DNA from 4 places in the Staphylococcus simiae genome. Region 3 is predicted to be linked to each of the others. Evidence: riboswitches for the same ligand, from Rfam matches in the RefSeq annotation. Region 3 holds a riboswitch; each other region holds the start of a gene.
What was found. Region 3 has a riboswitch for S-adenosylmethionine ahead of J3R86_RS03650 (methionine ABC transporter ATP-binding protein). Riboswitches for the same ligand answer to the same signal wherever they lie in the genome.
Positions count from the first base shown of each region.

Region 1: linked by a shared signal. The riboswitch ahead of metX (homoserine O-acetyltransferase MetX) and the one ahead of J3R86_RS03650 (methionine ABC transporter ATP-binding protein) in region 3 are both predicted to bind S-adenosylmethionine.
Region 2: linked by a shared signal. The riboswitch ahead of J3R86_RS10330 (Na+/H+ antiporter NhaC family protein) and the one ahead of J3R86_RS03650 (methionine ABC transporter ATP-binding protein) in region 3 are both predicted to bind S-adenosylmethionine.
Region 4: linked by a shared signal. The riboswitch ahead of metK (methionine adenosyltransferase) and the one ahead of J3R86_RS03650 (methionine ABC transporter ATP-binding protein) in region 3 are both predicted to bind S-adenosylmethionine.

Region 1 covers NZ_CP071589.1:12,589-17,757, reverse strand. The annotation lists gene J3R86_RS00070 (DHH family phosphoesterase) at 1-78, opposite strand, end outside; gene J3R86_RS00065 (YybS family protein) at 93-1,031, opposite strand; gene metX (homoserine O-acetyltransferase MetX) at 1,391-2,353, opposite strand; SAM riboswitch class I at 2,411-2,509, opposite strand; gene J3R86_RS00055 (AzlD domain-containing protein) at 2,717-3,046, opposite strand; gene J3R86_RS00050 (AzlC family ABC transporter permease) at 3,043-3,735, opposite strand; gene serS (serine--tRNA ligase) at 4,175-5,169, opposite strand, start outside.
Region 2 covers NZ_CP071589.1:2,217,104-2,222,272, reverse strand. The annotation lists gene J3R86_RS10340 (SDR family oxidoreductase) at 1-100, shown strand, start outside; gene J3R86_RS10335 (hypothetical protein) at 622-1,230, shown strand; SAM riboswitch class I at 1,355-1,450, shown strand; gene J3R86_RS10330 (Na+/H+ antiporter NhaC family protein) at 1,520-2,824, shown strand; gene J3R86_RS10325 (SRPBCC family protein) at 2,955-3,467, shown strand; gene J3R86_RS10320 (MurR/RpiR family transcriptional regulator) at 3,557-4,318, opposite strand; gene J3R86_RS10315 (alpha-glucoside-specific PTS transporter subunit IIBC) at 4,616-5,169, shown strand, end outside.
Region 3 covers NZ_CP071589.1:801,334-806,502, forward strand. The annotation lists gene J3R86_RS03625 (nitroreductase family protein) at 1-221, shown strand, start outside; gene J3R86_RS03630 (thioredoxin family protein) at 295-618, opposite strand; gene J3R86_RS03635 (arsenate reductase family protein) at 761-1,117, shown strand; gene gcvH (glycine cleavage system protein GcvH) at 1,270-1,650, shown strand; gene J3R86_RS03645 (thioredoxin family protein) at 1,946-2,242, shown strand; SAM riboswitch class I at 2,300-2,404, shown strand; gene J3R86_RS03650 (methionine ABC transporter ATP-binding protein) at 2,494-3,519, shown strand; gene J3R86_RS03655 (methionine ABC transporter permease) at 3,512-4,207, shown strand; gene J3R86_RS03660 (MetQ/NlpA family ABC transporter substrate-binding protein) at 4,225-5,034, shown strand; gene J3R86_RS03665 (hypothetical protein) at 5,099-5,169, opposite strand, start outside.
Region 4 covers NZ_CP071589.1:1,780,600-1,785,768, reverse strand. The annotation lists gene pckA (phosphoenolpyruvate carboxykinase (ATP)) at 109-1,701, opposite strand; SAM riboswitch class I at 1,856-1,966, shown strand; gene metK (methionine adenosyltransferase) at 2,070-3,266, shown strand; gene J3R86_RS08015 (NERD domain-containing protein) at 3,385-4,293, shown strand; gene J3R86_RS08010 (aldo/keto reductase) at 4,413-5,169, shown strand, end outside.

The DNA.
Region 1 (5,169 bases), 790 kb from region 3:
GCCCATTAAGACGATGGCTGTGATGATCATGATGACAAATGGTATAAGTAAAGCTTTCTTAGTGGATTGCCGATTCATTATTCCACCTCTATTCACTTTTTAAAATTATTCTTCATCATACGTTTTAAATTTAAACTTAAATCAATGATACCAAGTAAGCCTACGATATGTGTCGCAGGTGTAAGTATTGTTCCGATAACCATTAATAGAATGGTTACTACATTTGGTATGCGTTTCGCTTTACCAAAGAAGTGAATGACACTTAAACCTTGGATATACATCACTAATGATAACACAAGTTCAAAATTCAAAATAATGCTCTGGAAAATACTTGGTTCATTCGTAAACATTAAACAAATTAAGACAATAATATATACCCACAATAAGACTGGGCTAATTTGCCAAGCAAATAGTGGTTTGAATATTGGTGTCGCTACTTTAAATTTTCGTAAAATCGGAAATGTAATCATTAAATTAATTAAGACAATAAGAAATGTAATCATAATGAGGTAACCAGGAAGTTGTGCAGTTGTCTGTCTAAATCCTTCTTCCATGATTTGTCTCATATTTGCATCTGCACCAGTCATTATTGCCGCTTCATGTAAAGCATCTTTGAATGGTTTGACTAACACAGCTGATGTTGGAATTTTATTGAAAGTTTGTAACAACATAAATCCAATCAATGAGATAACACTCATTGAAGCTGTCGTTACATAAAGAATACGTTCTTTAGATGTTCGTTCTTTTAATAATTGGCCAATGATTAAACTTGCAATTAAAACTAACACAATACTACTTAGGACAAATGTATTACCAAGTACTGTCGTTAATATCACAGTAAGTAATGCAGTTATACCAAACGATTGCGTAGATTTGTTCCATAACACTATACCCGGAATTGTTGCAAACAAGCATAGTACTAGCCCTAAACCAGGTATTAGATATAAAGCTACAGCAACAATTAGTAATGAAATAATTGATATTATTGTAGCTTTAGGTTGTATTTTTGAAAACACATACGCCACTCCCATATTTTTAACTATAGCTATCATTTTAACCTCTTTGCTACAATTTCACAATTAAAGGAATTTGGTTTGTATAACATTTAATACAATATAATTTTGACACTACCTATTATAGTCATTAGGCAGTGCTTGATTGTGTGATACCATACGCTATTCCACCCATTAATATTGCTATATATCACTTATTTACTTTTACAGCAGTAGCTACGGAAGCGGAACAGAAACAAATTTTATTTTGTAATTGCACTATGGCTACACTGACTAAATTTTTAAAACATTGATTTTTCAGCATTTTAAAAACTAGACAGTTACTGTCAAACGCTTCATTTTAAGTGTAAAATACTTTTTGTCCCAGGCTCATAAAGTTATTTACGTTTAAAATGCTTTAAATTTAGAAAATGATACAAGTTAGGTGCCCATCTATTAAAGTTAAGTAGGAAGCCATCATGACCAACATTATCTGGTACAAAGAAATGGCGATGATATTTAAAGCGTTCGCCTAATGCTTTTACTTGATCATCTGGATATAACAAATCATCGATGATCGTTAATACTTTGGTATCTAATTGGCCAAAGACTTGATTTACATCTTGTCGACCTCGCTCAATATTATGACTATCTAAGACATCGAGTAGTGTGACGTAGCAATTCAAATCAAATTGTTGTTTGAATTTATTACCTTGGTATTGTTGATACTCGACTACTTCATCTGGTGTAAAGCGTTGATCATAACTTTTAGAGGAGCGATAGGTTAAGAAACCAAGTTGTCGCGCTATACTCAATCCTTCTTTACCACCAATATGTATGGCTTGTCGCGCTATTTCATTAAACGCTCTACTATACGACGATGTTTTATCTGTTGCCGCTAAAATAATCGCTTTATCCACAGTAAAGCGTTGATTATAAAGCATTTCCATCGCTTGCATGCCACCTAAACTGCCACCAATTAAAATATTAATATGGTCATACCCAAGTGCTTCTATTCCTAATTCATTAGCTCTAACAATATCTCTTAATGTAAGATGACGTGGAAAATCAGGATCATTTAATGGTGAGCTTGAACCAAACGGACTACCTATAACATTAAATGTTAGGAATTGATAATCGTTAATCGGCATATAACCACCATCAATAATTTCTCTCCACCAACCATGGTTATCATCAGTTCCATAAGTTAAATGATTTCCAGTTAATGCATGACAAACTACAACTAATGGTTGTCCTTGATACCCAACATGTTCATAGCGTAATTGTAAATTATTTATTACTTCTCCAGACTCAGTTGTAAATTCACCTAAATTCAAAGTATCTACTGTGTAATTTGTCATCGTACTTTCCTCCTTATTAAAAAAACTTCCTACTCAATGAACAGTAAGAAGTTTGTATACTTATCATTCGAGTGATTCGTTGGTATTAGCACCGTGCTAAAAAGTCGGTTGCTGAAGTATCATCGGGCCAAGTCCCTCAACTTCTCCTAATAAGATATATGAAATTGTTAAACGTTAGTTGTTAGTGCAAATCAGTCTTGCTGGGGTAGGTCTATGAAATATTTTTTATTATTTGTAACCCACTCTCATTTTCGAAAGTGACTAACACACTGTTGTGATAATTATTCCATGCTGTTTCGATAACTATTCAGAATTTTCTAATTACTAGTATTTTAACTAAGTTAGCCATGTCGTTCAACCTATTTAAAAGAAAAATCTCAGTAATGCCATGACAACAATGCCACCAACAATCGTTATCGTCAAACTTCTAGAAATGATAGCTAGCAATAAGGTCGGAACTAACGCAATGACATAAGGCATATTTAACGTGTAACCATGACCATGCATTGGCTGTTGTATTATTGAATCTATGACCAACGCTGTGAATAATGTGATAGGAATAAATGATAGCCACTGTATAACTTTATCAGGTAGATGTACTTTAGAAATCAGCATAAATGGCACAATTCGAATAATGAGCGTGACTAAACCACATAATAAAATAAGTATGAGCATATATGTAGAAATCGTCATTTATCCATCACCACCCCTAGTGTTGCTGCTAAAACAGCTGAAATTAAAATTGCAACATATGAAGGCATCATTAAACTCAATATCAACATCATAACAATAACCGCAACAATTAATACGACATAAATACGGAATCTTGATTTTGTTATTGATTCAAATTGAGCAATTCCTAAAAAGACAAACATCGCAGTAATGGCAAAATCTAAACCAAGCATTTCTGGATTTGAAATATATTTACCAAATATTGCACCTGCAACACACGACACTGTCCAAAATAGATAAGCTGTAATATTTAAACCATGTAACCAGCGATCATTAATTTTTTCTCCTTTTAAATAAGGGGTAATTGCAACTGCAAACGTTTCGTCAGTAACTAATGAACCAAGTCCTACTCTATTCCAGAAACTATATGTTTTATAATTAGGTGCTAAAGACATACTTAATAAGAACATTCTAGAATTGACTATTGCTGTAGTGAGAATAATGGCAGTCATAGGTGTACCAGCAATCACCAGGGCACAGACAATAAATTGTGCTGCACCAGCATATATAACGAGGCACAGTAAGATAATTTCTAAAATACTAAAATTTTGTGAAGCGGCTACAATACCAAATGAAATTCCCACACCTGTATAACCTAGCAATGTTGGAATACATTCTTTAACACCTTGTTTAAATGTTAAATGCGTCATTTATACTGTACCTCCTTTAATTAATTTTTTATTACAATGTAAAAAGAATATACCTAGTCTAATATATGGTTGGTAGATGCGCAATGACTTTAGACTACCGTTTGTGTGAGGTTAGACATACAACCGTCTAAGAATCTTGAATTAATAAGCTTTGAAATTTCAGAATTTTTCGTTATTCGTTTAGACTTACCCTTGTTTATTTTGTTAATATTTGGATGTTATTGTTTGTTTTTTACTTCAATTATTTGGTTACTCCCCTCCCCTATTATTGTATTTATAAATTATCTACCTCATCATTTTTCGTTGTGGCCTTCTTCGCACTTTGACTATATTCTCTCTTATTATCATAACTATAATCACACATAAAAATACTCTTAAAATCATCGACAAATTTATCGATAATTCCAAGAGTATTGAATCAGTTGCTTGACATTAATACTTATTTAATTGGTTTTGAAATTTGAGTTTTACCACCCATAAATGGTACTAATGCATCTGGAATTGTTACTGTTCCATCTTCATTTTGGTAATTTTCAACAATAGCAGCAAATGTACGACCAACTGCTAAACCACTACCATTTAATGTGTGTACTAATTCTGGTTTCGCAGATTTATCACGTTTGAAACGGATATTTGCACGACGTGCTTGGAAGTTTGTACAGTTTGAACATGAACTAATTTCTTTATAGTCATTGTAACTTGGTAACCATACTTCTAAATCATATGTCTTACTTGCACTAAAGCCAATATCACCAGTACATAAAATGACACGACGGTATGGTAGTTGTAACTCTTCTAAGATTGCTTCGGCATTTAAAGTCATTTCTTCTAATGCATCCCAAGAATCTTCTGGTTTTTCAAAGCGTACCATTTCAACTTTATCAAATTGGTGTAAGCGAATTAATCCTCTTGTATCACGACCAGCTGAACCCGCTTCACTACGGAAACATGCAGATTGTCCTGTGAATTTTTCAGGTAAGACATCTGGTTGAATAATTTCATTACGATAGAAGTTTGTTAACGGTACTTCTGCTGTTGGAATCGTATATAATCCTTCTTTTTCTACTTTGAATAAATCTTCTTCGAATTTTGGTAACTGACCAGTACCATACATTGTGTCAGCATTAACAAGTTGTGGTACCATCATTTCTGTATAACCATGTTGTGTTGTATGTTTTGTAATCATATAGTTCATTAAAGCACGCTCTAATTGAGCACCTTCATTTGTTAAATAAACAAAGCGAGCACCTGATACTTTTGCTGCACGATCAAAGTCAGCCATTTTTAATTCTTCTACAATATCCCAATGTGCTTTTGGTTCAAATGTAAATTCGCGAGGTGTACCCCATTTTTTAAGCTCTACGTTATCTTCATCTGATGCACCTTGTGGTACGTCATCACTAATTAAGTTAGGAATACGACAAAGAATTCCTG
Region 2 (5,169 bases), 1.2 Mb from region 3:
TGTTGAACTATCAGGTACGTATGTTCTACTTGCAGCAGAAGAATCAAGTTATACTACTGGACAAGTATTTGGTGTAACTGGTGGTATTCAAATAGATTAATGTGTATGACAGCACATTGATAATCGTATATGGAATGACTAAGAGACTATTCGTAAGTGAATCTCTGGTCATTCCATTTTTTATACATAAAATAGCAATATTTAAGTTTTCTAGACAACTTGGATAAACGATTTTGATGAGCCTGAGACAAAAAGTATTTTACACTTAACATGTAGTATTTAGCAGTAACTGTCGGTTTTAAAAATGTTATTAAATCAACGTTTTAAAAACCTAGTCAGTCTTGCCAGGGTGGGAGGGACCCGTCATAGAAAAAATTTAAGGATTACAGTTGACACTATTCGTGCAACTGCATAAAAGCTACAAAAGATTAAAATCTAAGTAGCTTTAAATGTGCAAGACGGGCATATACGCCATAAATTTTTGACAAGATTTATGTCTGTCTCTCTCCTACTTTTAGCATGTTACTATTAAATTAATTTTGAAAATTAGCGAACCATAGTCAACATCAATGCCCTTTTAGAAACAAAGCGACATATTACATCTTGAAAGGATGACGAGCGATGTTTAAAAGGCTAGCGATTACATTTAAACTTTTGACGTTTGTAGTTGTGGCTATTGTACTTAGTACTGCATTATTGTTCGATAAAATGGATGATACAAGTTTATTAATATTATGTAGCGGGATATTCTTATCTTGTATGTTATTAGGTAATATGTTTGCAGTAGCGCATAATATACAACAACAACGTATTTGGCTGACGCCATTAGGTGACTATACGATGGCCATGATAGCAACCGTTATTGCCTTCTTACCCTTTTTAATTATTGGTGTAGTGCCAACAGTTTCTAGCAATCAATGGCAATTACTTATCATCTTCTTAATTTGGGTACCAATCATCATTGCTAATATCATACTTAGAAAGTTGGGCATTGATTATATTATAAATGCGCCAGATAGAGATAAACGCGTTAAAGTGATGTCAGCAGAACGCACTAAAAAGTTGAAATATTGGTCTTTAATCATTACTTTAGTGAGCGTTATGCTTATTTTAATAGCACTGTATTTTAAATTATGGTTGCTATTAATCATTCCAATTATGGGATTAATTATTATCGTTGTTATTATGCTGTATATCGATGTTAAATATGATATTAACAACAATGATTAAGATAACTTAGTTTGATGAACGAACAACAAGTGATGAAAAAAATCATTTAAATAAGTACTTTTATTCTAATGACACTTGACGCTAACTATGTTATCTTTTACGGTAAGACTTTAAATCATATATAAACTTATCAAGAGAAGTGGAGGGACTGGCCCTACGAAACTTCGGCAACATGACTAATGTGCCAATTCCAGTAACCGAAAAGGTTTGAAGATAAGCAGGTATTCATCAATTGACCTCTTTCTTCTTTATCAGAAAGAGGTATTTTTATTGGAAAGCAGGTAAAAAAATGGAAGAACAGAAAAAAAGTAATGCATGGGCCTTATTTCCATTGTTATTATTTGTAGCTTTATTTTTAGGTGTTGGTATTGTAACGGGTGACTTTACGACAATGCCATTAAATGTTGCGATTACAGTCACAGTCATTGTGGCGTTATTAATGAATAGGAAAGAATCTTTTGCGTCTAAAGTTGAAGTGTTTACTAGAGGTGCTGGACATTCAAATATTATCTTAATGATGTTAATCTTTGTCTTAGCAGGTGCTTTTTCAACAACTGCTGAAAAAATGGGTGGCGTAACATCCACAGTAAATTTAGGATTATCATTAATTCCACAAAATCTTATCATCGTTGGTTTGTTTATTATTTGCATGTTTGTATCTATTTCAATGGGGACGTCAGTTGGTACAGTAGCAGCAATTGCTCCAGTTGGTTATGGGTTTGCGCAAGCAACAGATGTTCCTACTGCACTAGCAATGGCGACAGTTGTAGGTGGTGCCATGTTTGGTGATAATTTATCGATGATTTCTGATACAACTATTGCTGCCGTACGTACGCAACATACGAAAATGAAAGATAAATTTAGAGTGAATTTTAAAATTGTCTTACCTGGTGCCATTATAACGATTATCGTATTATTCTTTTTAACTAATGGTATAGCGATTGATCATACTAAAAATTATGATTACCAACTCGTCAAAGTCATTCCGTATGTCTTGGTGTTAGTATTAGCTTTAATAGGTGTGAATGTTATTATCGTATTAATAGGTGGTACATTGTTGGCTGGATTAATAGGTATCATCGATGGCTCATTTGGTTGGACTGGATTGTTAAACGCAATTTCAAAAGGGATTATGAGCATGGAAGATATTGCCATGATTGCATTATTAATAGGTGGTTTAGTAGGTATTATTCAACATAATGGCGGTATTACTTGGTTGTTACAATTTGTACGTTCAAAAGTGAAATCCAAACGTGGTGCAGAACTAGGTATCGCAAGTTTAGTAAGTGCTGCAGATATTGCAACGGCTAATAATACGATTTCAATTATTATGTCTGGCCCATTAGCAAAAAATATTGCTGATGAATATGATGTTGATCCAAGAAAATCAGCAAGTATTTTAGATATTTTTGGCGGATGTTTCCAAGGATTGTTACCTTATAGTCCACAAGTTATTTCAGCAGCTGGTGTCGCAGGTATCTCACCATTTATGATGGTACCTTATAGTATTTATCCTATATTATTAGGTGTTTGTGGTTTGTTTGCGATCGTTTTTAACCTTCCAAAATTAAAGAAAAAAACGTCTAAAGTATAATATGGCGGTGACTTTCAACTATATATCTTGAAGTAACGACTTTGATCATTGATGTCTATCTAATCGTCTAAGTTTGGAACTTTGTTAAAATAAGTTAAAATAAGAGTGAGATTGAAAGTAGATGAACAAAGTGGCAAAATTCAATGTAGAAAATGAACATGTAGAAATAGATGTTGAAAGATTGTTAAAATTTTCTCCAGAATTAGTCTATGAAGCTTGGACTAAAAAAGATATTTTAAAACAGTGGTTTATGACATCAACACGTACAAATAAGAGTATAGAAGCAGATGTTAAAGAAGGTGGCACGTACCGTATTGTCGACGTCAGAAATGGTAAAGAAAACATTATCGAGGGTACTTTTGACACACTGATTATGGATGAATTTATTAAAATGACAATTGGTATGCCAGGGTTAAGTGAAGAACAAGATGTCATTGAAGTAGAATTTTTTGAACGTGAAACAGGTGGTACTCAGATGTTCTTCTACTATCGTTCATTAGTTGAAAAAGAACGCAGGTTAACAAGTTTAGAATATAAACAAAAGAAAAAAGAATATCATGATTCGATTACACATGGTTTTGAATTAATGTTTGATAAAATGAACCAAGTGTTACAAGATATTGAAGATTCAAAACAACAATAGTATCAATAACAAAAAAGGAAGTTATGACTATGAAAATAGTATAGTCATAACTTCCTTTTTAATATCATAATCTCAATAGCTGATAATTGTTATGTTAAATCACCTTGTTGTAAATGTTCGTTATATTTTCTAACTAATGTCTCAAAGAAAATATGATAACTAATAAAGCTAGAATAGTCTGTACCATCCGTTAAATAAAAGGTATTACTAGAAACATAAACATTATAGTTTGCTTTTTGTGCAAGCGTATTGTCTTTCATTGTTGTTACAGAAATGAAGAATTTTTGACGTAATTGTAATAAGTTCGTTACTTCAATAAGTTGATGTGTTTCACCAGATAAGGAAATAATAAAGAATAAATCATTATCATCACTTTTATTTAATACCATTTTTAGTTCATGTTCATCATGTAATACAATAACGTTTTTATGCAATGTTAGTAAAATACGTTGTGCTTCTGCAGCAACGTTCAATTGAGCACGACCAGTTCCGTAAAGGTAAATTGTTGTAGCTTCATGCATTTTAGAAGTTAATAAGTGGTAATCAACGCGTTCTAAATAACTGAAAGTGCTTTCAATTTCTTGACGAAAACCATCGATTGAGTTTGAAGGTAATTGATGAGTTTTGTCACTTTCGAATTTTAAATAAGATTTAAAATCACTATAGCCATCAAAACCAAGCTTTCTAGTAAAACGATGAATGGTTGCATTAGAAGCGTGAGTGAATTGTGCTAAATCTTGAATCTTCATATGTTTACAAGCAGCAACGTGCGTATTAATATAATGAGCAATTTGCAGATCGTTATCATTTAATTTATCGAAATGACGATTAACGCGTCCATCTAGAAACATGCTTAGCATCCCCTTAATTTTGTTAGTAATATTAGAAAAAACTTATATAGTAATTTTGAATGTATACATATTAGTACATGATGATTGAATCATAGTCACTAAAGTCGTAACTGAAAATAATTTCAGTAAATGAAAAGATAATCTGATTATACAAAATACTTTCAAATTGCGTCAATGACGTTGTCTATGTGTAAGCGTTTACTATATATTGTATATAAATAGATTAAACAATATAGTTGCTTGAATATAATTAAGAGAAGCATACAGTTGATTATAAAAAGTTTTGGAGGGGAAAAGATGAATGCGATAAAACGATTTGGTAGTGCTATGATTGTTCCAGTTTTGATGTTTGCGTTCTTTGGTATTGTATTAGGATTTGCAACGTTATTCAAAAATCCAACAATTATGGGTGGACTTGCAGATCAACATACATTTTGGTTTAAGTTTTGGTCAGTTATAGAAGCTGGTGGTTGGGTAATTTTTAATCATATGGAAGTTGTTTTTGTAGTAGGATTACCGTTATCATTAGCTAAAAAAGCACCTGGTCATGCAGCACTTGCAGCATTAATGGGATATTTAATGTTTAATACCTTTATTAATGCAATTTTAACGCAATGGCCACATACATTTGGTGCCAATTTACAAAAAGGTGTGGAAAACGTACCTGGATTAAAGTCAATTGCAGGTATTGAGACACTAGATACTAATATCCTTGGCGGTATTATTATCTCAGGTATTATAACTTGGATACATAATAGATACTACAGTAAACGCCTGCCTGAAATGGTTGGTGTATTCCAAGGCTTGACATTCGTTGTTACCATTTCATTCTTTGTTATGTTACCGATAGC
Region 3 (5,169 bases):
TTGCATTTGGAGCGTACGCACAAAATTTAATGCTATTACTTTATGAAGCAGGTATTGGTACATGTTGGAAATCACCAATGTATATCTTTGATCCAAAAGTAAGAAAAGTACTAGGTGTTAAAAATGATGAAATTTTAGCAGGATTTTTATACTTAACTGATTTAGAAGAAGAAATGCCTAAAGCGCCGCGTAAAAATAAAAATCTTATCACAGAATATTAAAGTTATCCAAGTATTAAGTAATACTAAAAACAGGTCTGAAGAGCGCTCTTCAGACCTGTTGTGCTAATTAAACTTATTTGTTAAATGTTTCTGCTAAAAATGTTTCAACTTGTTCTGGTGATTTTGCATTAGCTGAATGCAAATGTGCAATTTTATGATCGTTTTCAAATACTAATAAACTAGGAATACCCATAACATCATTATCAGCTGCTACGTCCTCAAGTTCATCACGATTCACTGAATACCATTGGTAGTTATTATATTCTTCCATAATTGGATCTATCCACATATCCATAGCTTTACAGTCGGGACACCAACCAGCTTCAAATTTAATAATCACAGGTTGATCACTATTGATAATGTTCTTAAACTCTTCTGTCGTTGAAATTGATTTCATCTTTACATCTCCTCTAAATAGAATATTTAAACCTATTATAGCTAATGATATCTTTTTTATAAAAAAATTAGCTCTAAAAGTAAAGCCATTTTGACGTTAAAATGATATATTAAAGATAATATATAAAGGAGGTTTATTCATAATGATTAAATTCTATCAATATAAGAACTGTACTACTTGTAAAAAAGCAGCAAAGTTTTTAGATGAATATGGTGTGAGTTATGAGCCAATTGATATTATTCAACATACACCAACTAAAAGTGAATTTGAAACAATTATTGCCAATACTGGCGTTGATATTAACAAGTTATTTAATACACACGGTGCAAAATATCGTGAACTAGATTTAAAAAATAAACTTAAAGATTTATCAGATGATGAAAAGTTAGAGCTATTATCATCTGATGGTATGTTAGTGAAACGTCCATTAGCAATTTCAGGAGATAAAATTACACTAGGATTTAAAGAAGATCAATATAAGGATACGTGGTTAGCGTAATTTTGAAAACGTTTTCTTAATTTTGTCGATTTTTATTTCGTTTACATGTAAAATGTAGATTAACAGTCATTCGAAATTTTATAGATTATTGTTGAATGACGTTAAAGCTTGTGGCATCATAAATATGTAAAATTAATTAGGAGGGGATTCTTTTGGCAGTACCGAACGAATTTAAATATTCAAAAGAACATGAATGGGTTAAAGTTGATGGTAATGTTGCAACAATTGGTATCACTGAATATGCTCAAGGAGAGTTAGGTGACATCGTTTTTGTTGAGTTACCTGAAACTGATGATGAAATTAATGAAGGGGATACTTTTGGTAGTGTAGAATCTGTAAAAACAGTATCAGAATTATATGCGCCAATTTCTGGTAAAGTAGTTGAAGTTAACGAAGAACTAGAAGATAGCCCTGAATTTGTAAATGAATCTCCATATGAAAAAGCATGGATGGTCAAAGTAGAAATTAGTGACGACAGTCAAATTGAAGCATTATTATCAGCAGATCAATATTCAGAAATGATTGGCGAATAATAATATCAAACTCCTTAATCATAGTATTGAGGAGTTATTTTTTTACAATAACTTAAATTAACTAATCCAAGAATTGAAATATTATTAGATAAGTAAGAACCTTATGTTTGTGATATGAGAGGTTGTAAAGTCATTAATAATAGTCCAAATACATAAAATAGTAATTACAGTGAGTCGCTAAAGTAAAAATAATGACATAAAATTAGTACATACAATGTAAGCAAGTCGATTGCGTTAAATGATGAGTCGATTATAATTTTAATATCAAACACTTTAAGAAAGGTTCGTTTAAATAATGAGTTGCACTATAGATATTACGGATGTCACACAAAATTTTGACAAAGACAAACATTTAATCTTTGGTTATACACCGACATGTGGTACATGCAAAATTTCAGAACGAATGCTCGATATTGCCAATGAAATTTTGCAGTTACCAATAATTAAAATTGATTTAAACTTTCATCCACAATTTAGTGAAATAAATCAAATTATGTCAGTACCAGTATTATTGTTGATGAATCGAGATAAAGAAGTTAAACGAATTTATGCTTTTCAGTCTGTTCCTAATTTGTTAGAAAATTTAAAATAATTATTGACGAATTTATACAGTAATGGTAGGATTAAAACAAATTAAATGATGCGTAAGCTCTTATCGAGAGTGGTGGAGGGATGTGCCCTACGAAACCCGGCAACCGTCTGTAATGGAAATGGTGCCAATTCACATAAAGTTTTTAACTTTAGAAGATGAGAGAAACAATACTTTTATTGCTTTCTCAATCTTTTTATCGATATTGAGAAAGCATTTTTTATTTTATTAAGCAATACTGGGGAGGTATATACGTGATTGAGTTAAAACAAGTCGTCAAAGAATATCATACGAAAAACAAAAATGTTCTAGCTGTTGATCATGTTGATTTATCTATTAAATCAGGATCAATATATGGGGTGATTGGTTTTTCAGGTGCAGGTAAGAGTACATTAATTAGAATGTTTAATAACTTAGAAGCACCAACTTCTGGCGATATTATTATAGATGGCGATAATATTAGTAAGCTTTCTAAATCAGGACTACGAAAAAAACGTCAAAAAGTAAGCATGATTTTCCAACATTTCAATCTTTTATGGTCTAGAACAGTCCTTAAAAATATAACATTTCCACTTGAAATTGCTGGTGTGTCTAGAAATGATGCCAAGAGGAAAGCCTTAGAATTAATTGAACTTGTTGGACTAAAGGGAAGAGAGAATGCTTATCCTTCAGAATTATCTGGTGGACAAAAACAAAGAGTGGGTATTGCTAGAGCATTAGCAAATGATCCAACGGTCTTACTTTGTGATGAAGCAACGAGCGCATTAGACCCACAAACAACTGATGAAATTTTAGATTTATTACTTAAAATTCGTCAACAACAAAATCTTACAATAGTCTTAATTACTCATGAAATGCATGTTATTCGTCGAATTTGTGATGAAGTTGCTGTCATGGAAAATGGGCGTGTGATTGAGCAAGGCAGTGTAACCAATGTTTTTGAAAATCCACAACATGAAGTAACTAAGCGTTTTGTTAAAGAAGACTTAAACGATGATTTTAATGATTCGACTGTTGATTTAGAACCACTTGATCCAAATGCATATATCGTTAGATTGAACTTTACTGGTTCAACGACAACAGAACCTATTGTTTCTAATCTTTCAAAGTTATATAACATTGATATAAATATTCTTGAAGCGAATATTAAAAATACAAAAGAAGGTACGGTTGGCTTTTTAATTCTACATATTCCATTTATTACTCCTGAAGATTTTGGAAAATTCAAAAAAGAATTGAATGAACAACACGTCAAAGTGGAGGTGTTACGACATGGGTAAATCATTTAGCGATATTATCAATGAAATGGTTACAATGCCTAATGTGCAATGGCCAGATGTTTGGCAGGCAGTAGTTGAAACACTCTATATGACAGTTGTCTCGACAATCTTTGCTTTTATATTCGGTATTATCTTAGGGGTGCTATTGTTCTTATCAGCTAAAGGCACATCTGTAGGCGCAAGAATTTTTTATACAATTGTGTCATTCATTGTAAATTTATTTAGAGCAATTCCGTTCATCATTTTAATATTATTATTAATACCATTCACGAGCTTAGTATTAGGGACAATTAGTGGTCCAACAGGCGCCTTACCTGCATTAATTATTGGCGCAGCACCATTCTATGCCAGACTTGTAGAAATTGCTTTTAAAGAAATTGATAAAGGTGTTATTGAAGCGGCTTGGTCTATGGGGGCTAACACTTGGACAGTTATTAGAAAGGTATTATTACCTGAAGCAATGCCTGCATTAGTATCTGGTATTACGGTTACAGCAATTGCTTTAGTTGGATCAACAGCTGTTGCTGGGGTTATCGGTGCTGGTGGTTTAGGTAACCTAGCTTATTTAACAGGATTTACAAGAAATCAAAATGATGTCATTTTAGTTTCAACAGTATTCATTTTAATTATAGTATTTATAATCCAATTCATTGGTGATTGGTTTACAAATAAACTTGATAAACGATAAAACTGGGGGTTTGTTAAATGAAAAAATTATTAGGTCTTATTTTAGTATTAGCATTATCAGTAGTATTAGCAGCATGTGGTAATAAAGAGGATGACAAAACGATTAAAGTTGGTGCATCTCCTGCGCCACACGCAGAAATTTTAGAAAAAGCTAAACCTTTATTAGAGAAAAAAGGTTATAAACTTGATGTCAAAGTTATTAATGACTATACAACACCAAACAAATTATTAGATAAAGGTGAAGTAGATGCCAACTTCTTCCAACATACACCGTATTTAAATACTGAGAAAAAAGATAAAGGATACAAAATTGAAAGTGCTGGTAACGTACATTTAGAACCAATGGCTGTATATTCTAAAAAATATAAAAGCTTGAAAGACTTACCAAAAGGTGCAACAGTGTACGTATCAAATAATCCAGCTGAACAAGGACGTTTCTTGAAATTCTTTGTTGATGACGGACTAATTAAAATTAAAAAAGGCGTTAAAATTGAAGATGCTAAATTTAGTGATATTACAGAAAACAAAAAAGACATTAAATTTAATAATAAACAATCAGCAGAATTCTTACCTAAAATTTACCAAAACCAAGATGCTGATGCGGTCATCATTAATTCAAACTTTGCTATTGAACAAAAATTAAATCCTAAAAAAGATTCAATTGCTATTGAAAAAGCAGAAAACAATCCATATGCAAACTTAATTGCTGTTAAAGAAGGTCATCAAGACGATAAGAAAATCAAAGCTTTAATGGAAGTATTGCATTCTAAAGAAATTAAAGATTATATTAACGAAAAATATAATGGATCAGTTGTACCAGCAAAATAAATAAGAATATTAAATGCCAACTTCACGATGAAATGAAGTTGGCATTTTTGCATTTAAAATACTCTTAAAATAAAAATATTAAGAGTAATAACAAATGAAATATTGCAGTTGCGATTGGTCCAATTGTTTTAAAGT
Region 4 (5,169 bases), 980 kb from region 3:
TATTAGTCCGATTTTTATATTTTGAATATGAATAAGCCAAGATTTTCAACTGAAAATCTTGGCTTGTTGTCTGTTATATTACTTCGAATTGTTTATGACGATAAGGTGTTATTTGTTAAAGCCACCTTGAGAAGCAATATGTTCTACTTCTTTCCCAAACTTTTCAAAATTATTTTCGAAACGTTGAATTAAATCTTGAGCTTGAGCTTTATATTTGTCAGGATCACTCCATGCATTAATAGGATTTAAGATTGTTTTTGGTACATCTTCAATTTCAACGGGAATGCTTAATCCAAATGTACTATCTTTAGTATATTCTGCATGTTTTAATTTGCCAGAAATAGCTTGGTTAACCATTTGACGTGTATAGTGTAGACTAATACGACGACCAACTCCGTATTTTCCGCCAGTCCATCCTGTATTAACTAAGTAAACATCTACATCATGTTGATCAATCAATTCTCCTAATAAATCTGCATAAACTGTTGGATGTAATGGTAAGAATGGTGCACCAAAACAAGTTGAGAAGGAAGGTTCTGGTTCAGTAACACCACGTTCAGTACCAGCTAACTTAGATGTGAAGCCACTTAAGAAATGGTACATAGCTTGCTTTTTATTTAATTTAGAAATTGGAGGGATTACTCCAAATGCATCAGCAGTTAAGAAAATAATAGTATTAGGATGAGCTGCTTTTGAAGGTACGACAATATTATCAATATGATTAATTGGATAAGCAGCACGTGTATTTTCGGTATAACGATTGTCATCGAAATTGACACTGCCATCCTCTGCTACAACAGTATTTTCTAATATTGTACCGTATTTAATAGCATTATAAATTTGTGGTTCTTTTTCCTTTGATAAGTGAATAGCTTTAGCGTAACATCCACCTTCGATATTGAAGACACCGTTTTTGTTCCAACCGTGTTCATCATCACCAATTAATTTACGTTTAGGATCTGCAGATAAAGTCGTTTTACCTGTACCTGATAAACCGAAGAATAAAGCAACATCGCCTTTTTCTCCGACATTTGCTGAACAATGCATGCTCATAATGTCTTGCATTGGTAATAAATAATTCATAACAGAGAAGATACCTTTTTTCATTTCTCCGGCATATTCAGTACCACCAATTAGAATCACTTTATGTTTGAAAGAAATAATAACGAACGTCTCTGAATTTGTACCGTCAACTTTTGGATCAGCTTTAAAATGTGGTGCTGAAACAATTGTGAAATTGGGTTTTATTTTTGATGCTTCTTCTTTAGATTCAGGTCTAATGAACATATTTTTAGCAAATAAATTATGCCAAGCCAGTTCATTAATGACTGTTAGTTTTAACATGGTATCTTTGTCACTACCTGCGTATCCATTAAAGACATACAGTTCATCTTTTTGATCTAAATAATCTAACACTTTATGGTATAAACTTAAGAATGTTTCTTCATCAATGGGTTGATTAATAGTTCCCCAATCAATGTTATCTCTATAAGAAGGTTCTGTGACAATAAATTTGTCTTTAGGTGAGCGACCAGTATATTTACCTGTGCTAGCATTAACAGCGCCTAATTCTGTGAGTACACCTTCATCATTGTCCAGTATTTTATTATACAATTGCGTTGTTGAAAGTTGGAAAAGTGAAGATGGTTTCTTTAATAAGTTGTCTATTTTAGTTGATTCAGTGTAACTATCTACTGACATCCTAAATCCCTCCAAAGCGATAATTTAAATGTAAGCCTTTACATTTAAATAGTATAACACATTGAAATAATTAATCTACAATATTTTATAGTAAATTTTTATACCAAAAATTGACATTAATTCTGTAATTCGGTACTATTATTCTTAACGGATTCTCTTATCCTGAGTGGTGGAGGGACATGGACCCAATGAAACCCAGCAACCTCTTTTTTATAAAAGAAAGGTGCCAAACCGTTTGCAGACATATAGGTCTGAACGATAAGAGCGAATGGACGTATTAGGCCTTCTCTCTATGTAAATAGTTAGAAGGCCTTTTTAATTAGCTCATACAAGAGAATTGTCGTAATTTAAAATAAAAGGAGCAAATTATGTTATATAACAAACGATTATTTACTTCAGAGTCAGTAACAGAAGGACATCCAGATAAAATAGCTGATCAAGTGTCAGATGCTATATTAGATGCGATATTGAAAGATGATCCAAATGCACGAGTGGCATGTGAAACAACAGTAACTACAGGTATGGCTTTAATAGCTGGAGAAATATCTACAACGACTTATGTAGATATTCCAAAAGTAGTAAGAGAAACAATTAAAGACATTGGTTACACTAGAGCTAAATATGGCTACGATTATGAAACAATGGCAATTTTAACGGCAATCGATGAACAATCACCAGATATCGCACAAGGTGTAGATCAAGCATTAGAATATCGTGATAATAATTCAGAAGAAGAAATTGAAGCAACAGGTGCGGGTGACCAAGGATTAATGTTTGGATTTGCTACAAATGAAACAGATTCTTATATGCCTTTAGCTATTGATTTATCACATAAATTAGCAAAACGTTTATCTGATGTTAGAAAAGACCATATACTAGATTATTTACGTCCTGATGGTAAAGTTCAAGTGACTGTTGAATACGACGAACAAGATCATCCAGTGCGTATCGATACAATTGTTGTGTCAACTCAACATTCAGAAGATGTGACATTAGAACAAATTCAACAAGATATTAAAACACAAGTTATTTATCCAACTGTACCTGAGAATTTATTAGATGAGCAAACTAAATTTTATATCAACCCAACTGGTCGTTTTGTAATTGGTGGACCACAAGGTGATGCTGGATTAACAGGGCGTAAAATTATCGTAGATACATACGGTGGTTATGCACGTCATGGTGGTGGTTGTTTCAGTGGTAAGGATCCAACAAAAGTAGACCGTTCAGCTGCTTATGCTGCACGTTATGTTGCTAAAAATATTGTTGCAGCTGGACTAGCAGCTCAATGTGAAGTTCAACTAGCATATGCAATTGGTGTTGCTGAGCCTGTTTCTATTGCAATTGATACTTTTGGAACTGGTAAAGTGTCAGAAGGACAATTAGTTGAAGCAGTTAGAAAACATTTTGATTTAAGACCGGCTGGCATCATTAAGATGTTAGATTTAAAACAACCTATCTATAAACAAACTGCAGCATATGGCCATTTTGGACGTACTGATGTTTTATTACCATGGGAAAAATTAGATAAAGTTAACGAACTTAAAGATGCAGTACAACAATAATAAATAATGAGATAAAATATATAAGATTTTCGGTATATAATGATATTATGTATCGAAAATCTTTACTTTATCCTTTATAATTATCATATTGACACATTTGAAAAGGAGCGTTATTGTGATGGATTTCTCTTCACCAATTGTTATTGGATTAATTGCTGCAGTTGTTATTGCTTTGATTTTCTTTGTACTTTATTTAGTAGCATTAGGTAGTAAAAAGAAAGTTAAACGACAAACTGAAGAAAAATATGAGCAAAAAGAACAAAATATTAAAAAGACTCACGAAGAACAACTAGAAAAAGAACGTATTGAAAATAAGAAAACAATAACAAAACAACAAGAAGATTATAATGAAATGGTCAGTACGAAAGACCGTGAAATTGATGCGTTAAAATTATTCTCTAAAAATCATAGTGAATATGTTACTGATATGAGACTAATTGGTATACGTGAAAGATTAGTTAAAGAAAAGCGTATTAGACCTGAAGATATGCATATTATGGCAAATATCTTTTTACCAAGTAACAAATTCAATGATATTGAACGTATCAGTCATTTAGTATTAACTCGTACGGGTCTATATATTATTGATTCACAATTATTAAAAGGTCATGTCTATAATGGTATTAGTGGTGGTCAATTTAAAGATTTACCTCCGATGGAACAAGTATTTAATACATTAGATTTAGATTCATCTAGACCACAGACTATTATTATGGATCAAAATGATGACCAAAAATCATTATCATTTGTTAATTATTCAGATAAACTTGAGTCAATTAAACAATTAGCTGAAGATTTACAAAAAGAATTAGGTACAAAATATACACCAACATCTATATTATATTTTAACCCTAAGAATGATGGCGACGTTACAATTTCAAATTACAACCAAAATGCTACTGTTAAAGTATTAGTAGGGAAAGAACAACTTGATGAATTCTTTAATAAGTTTGTTTTCCACGGTCGTATTCAATATAACGTTGATGATTTACAAAATATTATGGATAAAATTGAATCATTTAATTAATAACAACACTGAGATAGTGACTAAATAATGTCATTATCTCAGTTTTTTTATTTTGAGCTAACACTTCAGTGCTAGCTTTGTTATGATAGGCATAAATAGATAAAAGTGAGGCGACAATAATGCAATATAAAAAATTTTACAATGGTAATAGCATTCCTCAAGTTGGTTTAGGTACGTTTCGAGTTGAAAATAATGATGATTGTAAAGAAGCAGTTAAATTTGCCATTGAAGAGGGATATCGTAGTATTGATACAGCAAAAGTATATGGTAACGAAGAAAAAGTCGGAGAAGGGATACGTCTAGCTTTAGAATCAACAGGCTTAAAAAGAGAAGATTTATTTATTACTTCAAAATTGTATTTTGAAGATTTTGGTAGAGAGAATGTACAGCCAGCATACCAAGCAAGTTTAGATCGCTTAGGTTTAGATTATTTAGATTTATATTTAATGCATTGGCCAGGAACGAACGAAGCAGTAATGATAAATACTTGGAAAGGTATGGAAGATTTATATAAAAATAGTCAGTTGAAAAATATAGGTGTCAGTAATTTTGAGACAGAACATTTAGAAGCTTTACTTGCGCAAGTTTCATTTAAGCCAGTGATTAATCAAGTGGAATGTCATCCTTATTTAAATCAACATAAATTAAGACATTATTTAGAAGCGCAACATATAGTAATGGAATCTTGGTCACCATTGATGAATGCTCAAATATTATGTGACGATACGATTCAACAAATTGCTCAAAGACATCGACAATCAGCAGCTCAAATCATTATTAGATGGAATGTACAGCATGGTATAGTAACTATCCCTAAATCAGTGACACCTAATCGTATTATTGAAAATATTAATGTTTTTGATTTCGAATTAACTA